One region of the Paenibacillus sp. J22R3 genome, then DNA from elsewhere that is predicted to be linked to it. Evidence: predicted binding sites of a transcription regulator. Region 1 holds the regulator's gene; the other holds the start of a gene.
What was found. Region 1 encodes Rex, which represses fermentation and respiration genes when NADH is low (regulators of the CRP and FNR family bind a similar motif). Its sites were predicted from a motif close to TTGTGAAATATTTCACAA; they were not measured.
Positions count from the first base shown of each region.

Region 2: the regulator Rex is predicted to act here: its motif matches at 1,355-1,372, upstream of nadA (quinolinate synthase NadA).

Region 1 covers NZ_JBWDNS010000001.1:1,451,366-1,454,793, forward strand. The annotation lists gene AC0YN4_RS06665 (amidohydrolase) at 1-1,173, opposite strand, end outside; gene AC0YN4_RS06670 (redox-sensing transcriptional repressor Rex) at 1,154-1,810, opposite strand; gene dinG (ATP-dependent DNA helicase DinG) at 1,807-3,428, opposite strand, start outside.
Region 2 covers NZ_JBWDNS010000012.1:52,741-56,168, reverse strand. The annotation lists gene nadB (L-aspartate oxidase) at 1-347, opposite strand, end outside; gene nadA (quinolinate synthase NadA) at 389-1,327, opposite strand; gene ftsH (ATP-dependent zinc metalloprotease FtsH) at 1,703-3,428, opposite strand, start outside.

The sequences.
Region 1 (3,428 bases):
TGATCCGGAATACACGAGGTGGGAGACAATTTCAGTCTGTGGATAGAAATGCGGCTGTTCGATATTCAAAGCGATAAAGTCGGCCTTCATACCCGGTTTAAGTGCGCCTAAGCGCTCCTCCTGCCAAATCGCTCGTGCGCCGTATACGGTACCAAGCTTAAGCGCTTCCCATGCCGGAACTGCAGTCGGATCGCCGGAGATCCCTTTGTGAATCAATGCTGCCAACCGAATTTCATCGAACAGGTCCAAATTATTATTGCTTGCCGCACTGTCCGTCCCAAGCGATACGGTTACGCCGGCTTTCATCAGATCCGGTACACGCGCAATGCCGCTCGCAAGCTTCAGGTTGCTGGCAGGGTTATGGGAAACACTTACGCCACGCTCGGCAAGAAGCGCGATCTCTTCATCAGTTAAATGAACCGCATGCGCGACCAAAGCCGGACGGGAGAAGAAACCAAGCTTGTCCAAGTGCTCGACAGGCCGGCAGCCGTAATCATTGACATTGAACTGCACTTCCGCAGCCGTTTCCGACATATGTGTATGAAGCGGCAGATCCAGTTCGTTCGCAGCTTCTACGATACGAGCGATATAATCCGGAGGACATGTATATGGAGCATGCGGTGAAAGCATCGTACGAATACGGCCGTTTGCTCTTCCGTTCCACTCTTGCGCAAATTGCTTTGCTTCATCCAGCTTGGCAGTTTGCACGTCCGGCGGGCAAAGTCCAATTACACCGCGAGTAAGCAGGCCGCGCATACCGGATTGCTCTACAACCTCAGCTACGATGTGCATCCGATCATACATATCGACGAATGTTGTCGTTCCGGATTTCAGCATCTCGGCAACGGCCAGAGCAGTCCCCCAGCGAGCATCCTCATCCGTATATTTGCCTTCCATCGGCCACATCTTCTGCTCGAGCCATACTTGCAGCGCTTCGTCATCGGAATAGCCGCGGAGAAGTGACATTGCAGCATGTCCATGCGTATTGATTAAACCTGGCATGAATACCAGCCCTCGTCCATCTATACGTTCAGCCCCTGCCGGAATCGGGTCCGGCGCTTGCTCATCCAGATACAGAATGGTATCGCCTTCCACGACCATATGGCCCTTCAATACGGGACGCTGCTCGTCCATCGTGACAAAAGTACCGTTCTCAATCCACAACCGTTTCATTCTCGTCGTCCCCTTCTTCATCCAAGTAATACGCTAAGCTCATCAGCTCAGTAGTGAAATTCGCATAATGGATACGCACATGCTCCTGCACTCTGAGAATCGTAGGAGCAAAATTCAAGATGCCATCAACGCCGGCCTCGACGAATTTATCTGCTACATTTTGCGCTTCAATTGCAGGTACTGTAATGATTCCTATGCGGATATTGAGTTCAACGACCGTTTCTTTCAGCTTATCCATCGACATTACAGTCAACCCATTAATGGAAGCACCCACCATAGAAGGATGAACATCGAAGACGGCAGTGATTTTCATATTATCCTTCAGATACGTATTATAGTTGCAGAGTGCTCGTCCTAAGTTCCCGGCTCCGACCAGCCCTACATTCAGCGGCTGGTCCAGCTTTAGAATTTGACGGATTTTCTCGATCAAATAAGTGACATCGTAACCGATCCCTTTTCGGCCAAAATCGCCAAAGTAAGCGAGATCCTTCCGGATTTGTGCCGGATTCAGATCCAGCTTATTGCCAAGATCTTGTGATGAAACCGTCTGAACATCCCGCATGTTCAGATCGTTCAAGACCTGCAGATAAACCGGTAGTCTGCGAACGACCGCCTCGGATATTTTCATCGGCTTCATTTCTCCACCTCTTCTTCACTTGGAGTTGAACTTGGACTTGGTGCAAGCCATTCGCGTATGCGAGGAACAATTTGCTCTAAATGCATATGCTCGATCTTCGGCCCCGGTAGGGAATACAGAAAATATTTGCCATAATACGTATCAATCACTCTGGTATCGTAGATAAGAACAATGCCGCGGTCCTTACCGGTCCGCACAAGGCGGCCAAAGCCCTGCTTGAAGCGAATTACCGCCTGCGGGATGGAAAGCTTCATAAACGGGTTCTGCTTCTGCTCCTGCAGCAATTCAGACTTTGCTTCCACCAGCGGATGGTTAGGCGGCTGGAATGGAAGTCTGACAATCGCCAGACAGGTCAATGCATCACCGGGAATGTCTACGCCTTCCCAGAAGCTGCTTGTTCCAAGCAGAACAGAAGCTTGCTGCTGTTGAAATCTTCTGGTTAGTTTGCTGCGATTGCTGCTGTCAATTCCCTGTCCCAGAACATGAATTCCGGTTGGCGCCAGCGCTTCCTTGAGCGGATCATAAACCTGCTTCAGCATCCGATAGGACGTAAACAGAACGAGCATACGACCTTTTGTCTCAATCGCCGCCTCTGTCAATGACTTTACCAGCATATCATTGAACTGTGGATCTCCTGCGGCACCTTTCAGTACAGGGAAGTTACGCGGGATAATGACCAGCGCTTGTTCTCTGTAATTAAACGGTGACGGCAGTTGAACCGTCTTCAGGCGTCCCTGCTCCTCATCTTTGGTTAGACCCAGCTGCTCACATGCATATTGGAATGATTTCTGAACGGATAAGGTCGCTGAAGTGAGAATGACGCTTTTCTTAATATCGAAGAAATAAGTACGCAGCTGGCTGCTCACATCCGCAGGTACAGCGTATAGCTGAATCGATTTGGCTCTTGAATTGCTGTTCGCTTCAAGCCAGTATACGGTATCGGTCTTATCTGCTTTCATGAATTGTCGCAAATCATCTCTGGCCCGGGACAGGTCTTTGATCGTGCCGCTTAAGTCCGTCACCAATGCGGCGATGCCGGGATCATCGATCTCTTCTTTAATGGCTGCAAACACTTTATCGAGAGGACGAATGATTTGGCTTAAGTATCCGTTAATCGCTTCCTCAATGAGCTGTGCATCCGACCAATAATCCGGCAGCTTGCCGCTGCGGAGTCTGAGCACGAATTGCCCGGTTTCCCCGCTAGAGCCATCCCCTGTGCTCTTCGTACCTGGAGCACCGTTGCCCATCAGCGTGTACAGCATTTCAAACAAGCGATCCCACTCATCACGCAAGTCGCCGAACACCGGAACAACTTCATCGATTTCCTCGCGCCATTTCTGGGTTTTCTCGACGTCCTCGTTCGCCAATCTGCTCTTAAGCGCAATCAACTGGCCATTGCGTGCATCTTTGCAGAGTCTTAGTACCGGATGCTGGACGGAATAATAGGAAACCTGCGTACCCAAATGTTTGCCTGCGACCTCTTCCAAATGATGGGCTTCATCAAGGATGAGATGCTCATATCCCGGAAGCAATCGATGATCCGCTCGTATATCCGTGAAAAGCATCGAATGATTGGTAATAACGACATCCGCAATATTGGCTTCCTGCTTCGCGCGAT
Region 2 (3,428 bases), on a different contig from region 1:
TGGTCAAACTGCGTACCCATGCGGACTAAGTCCTCTACGCCTTTCGTTCCCTCATGCACGAGCACATCGACAGCTTTATGCGAGCAAAGTCCGGCTCCGGCAATAAGCGTATCCTGACGATGATAAGCCGGGGAGTCGTCCTCGGAGATAACAGCTGCAATGCCGCCTTGGGCATAACGCGTATTGCTGTCCATCAGCGACTTCTTCGTAATCATGAGCACATCATTCGTTTCACTGGCTTTAATTGCGGTAAAAAGACCGGCAATGCCGGCCCCGATTACAATGACATCTTTATATATGACTGGAAGCCCTTCGAGTTCAACATCTACGAGATAACGTGGAATCATAAGTGCAACTTTCCTTTCTCATGGAAAGAGAGTAGCGCATGCTACTTCACTTGTAACATGCGCTCCAGGGATAGACGGGCTTGATTGGCAACCTGCTCCGGTACGTAAATTTGCGGCTGCATCGTTTCCAGACATTTCACAAGCTTCTTCAGGTTGTTTACTTTCATGTTCGGGCAAACCAAATATTTCGTAGCAAAATGGAAGGTCTTATTCGGGCTGTCCAGACGAAGCTGATACCCTGTGCCATCTTCCGTTCCGACGATAAACTCCTGGCAATCCGATTCTTTACAATATTTTATAATAGCGGTTGTACTGCCGACGAAATCGCCAAGCGCTACTACTTCAGGACGGCATTCAGGGTGAACGACGAACTGCGCATTTGGATATTTGGCTTTCATTTCTTCTACATCTTTGACGGTCAGCATGTCATGCGTGTTGCAATAGCCTTCCCAGATAATCATCTTCTTGTCTGTTTTCTGCTGCACGTAATGGCCAAGGTTCTTATCCGGCACCCAAATAATTTCGTCTGAATCGACCGAATTCACGACACGCACGGCATTAGCAGAGGTACAGCAAATATCCGTTTCCGCTTTGATTTCGGCGGAGGAGTTGATATAGGTGACTACTTTCGCATTCGGATGCTGTGCTTTCAGCTTCCGCAAGCCATCGACGTTGACCATGTCAGCCATCGGACAGCCGGCGCGCTCATCGGGAATGATAACAGTCTTGTTCGGAGCCAGGATCTTCGCACTTTCGCCCATAAAATGAACGCCGCAGAACACGATTACATCTGCATCCGTTTCCGCTGCCTTCTGCGCAAGCAGGAAGGAGTCGCCACGGAAATCGGCCACTTCTTGAATTTCATCACGCTGATAATAATGCGCAAGTATAATGGCGTTACGCTCTTTCTTCAATTGCAACAATCGTTCCCGTAGTTCGCGGTTTTGTTCCGCTTTCCTTTCGAGAGCTAATGCTTCCATAGCTAAATTCCCCTCTTTTCACTAACTTTGTGAACTGATGCACAAACTTGGCTGTTCGTTCACCATGATTTATCGAAAATGCTGTTATTCCGCTGTGTATTCATCATCTATCATGCCCACGTCATAAGCCGCTTGATTCGCAAGAGCCTTTACAAGGGATTAACCTTAAATTTACACAAGGTAGTGTGCGCTGTCAACAGACAAAAGAGGCCGTTTTAACCGATCTACGGAAGGTTTACGCAAGTAAAGAAGTTACCAAGCCTCTATGCTTACTCGTCCTTCCACTATAGCGCTAAAGCGCCTTCCTGCACAAAAGGCTGCCCGTGCAGTTGCCTGCAATCGGACAGCCTTTGAGGACTATCAACTTCTATTTCATTAGGACTTCGGCGTACCGTCGTCGTCTTCGTTACCGCTGTCTGGATCAACCGGAGGTGTTAATTCGCCTGGCTCCTTCGAACCAATACGAACCTTCACGCCGCCAATCGTATCGATAATCGGCTCTGCTTTCGGCTCTGCGGAAACGATGTTCGAACTGCCTTCGCCGCCTTCTGCCGATCCGCCTTCGATCAGACGTTTGATTTGTTCAATCTCCAACGTTTCTTCGGTAAGGAGCGTTTGAGCAATAAGATGCATCTCTTTGCTCTTCTCCGTAAGAAGCTGTTTCGCACGAGCATAGCAGTCTTGAATGAAGCTCTGCATCTCTTGGTCAATTTCATAAGCGATGGCATCGGAGTAGTTCTGCTCATGTCCAATGTCACGGCCTAAGAATACTTGGCCTTGCGAGCTGCTGCCGAATTGCATCGGTCCAAGCTTGTCGCTCATTCCGTATTCCATAATCATCGCACGAACAATGCTCGTCGCCGATTTGAAGTCACTGTATGCGCCAGTGCCGATTTCGCCGATGTAGATCTCTTCGGCTACCCGGCCGGCAAGCAAACCCGTCACTTTATCAAGCAATTCCTGCTTGGTCGTCAGCATGCGATCGCCATCTTTAGGAAGCATGATGACATAGCCGCCTGCGCGTCCGCGCGGGATAATCGTTACTTTATGAACCTGATCCGCATGCTCCAGGAAGTAGCCTGCAATTGTATGGCCCGCTTCATGGTAAGCAACAATGCGTTTCTCACGGTCACTGATAACGCGGCTGCGTTTCTCCGTACCGACGATAACACGGTCAATCGCTTCGTCCACTTCTGTCATCGCGATGTCTTTCTTGTTGCGGCGAGCGGCTAGAAGGGCTGCTTCGTTAAGCAGGTTCTCCAGATCCGCACCGGTAAAGCCCGTTGTCCGCTTCGCGATTACATCAAGTTTCACGTCTTTGGCAAGCGGCTTATTGCGAGCATGTACTTTCAGTACAGCTTCGCGGCCTTTCACATCCGGACGGTCAACCGTAATTTGACGGTCGAAACGACCCGGACGAAGAAGTGCAGGATCGAGAATATCCGGACGGTTGGTAGCCGCCACGATAATGATACCTTCGTTCGCACCGAAGCCGTCCATTTCAACGAGGAGCTGATTGAGCGTTTGTTCGCGCTCATCATGTCCGCCGCCGAGACCGGCGCCGCGCTGACGTCCAACGGCATCGATTTCATCGATAAAGATGATACATGGTGCGTTCTTCTTCGCATTCTCGAACAAGTCACGAACACGGGAAGCACCGACACCGACGAACATTTCAACAAAGTCCGAACCGGAAATGCTGAAGAACGGCGTGCCCGCTTCGCCTGCAACAGCACGAGCAAGCAACGTTTTACCAGTACCCGGAGGGCCTACAAGCAGTACCCCTTTCGGAATACGAGCGCCTACGGCTGCGAATTTACGCGGATCCTTCAAGAACTCGACAACCTCGACAAGCTCTTGCTTCTCCTCGTCTGCGCCTGCCACATCCTCGAATGTGACACGTTTCTTCTCTTCGTTGTACAATCTGGCACGGCTCTTGCCAAAGTTCATCACTTTGCCGCCGCCGCCTTGCGCCTGATTGATTAGGAAGAAGAACAAAATAAAGATGATCACGAATGGAATGATTGAGGTCAAGAAGGTGAGCCAGATGCTCTGTCCTTCCATCGGCTTAACTTCCATTGCGAATTTGTTTTTTAGCTGC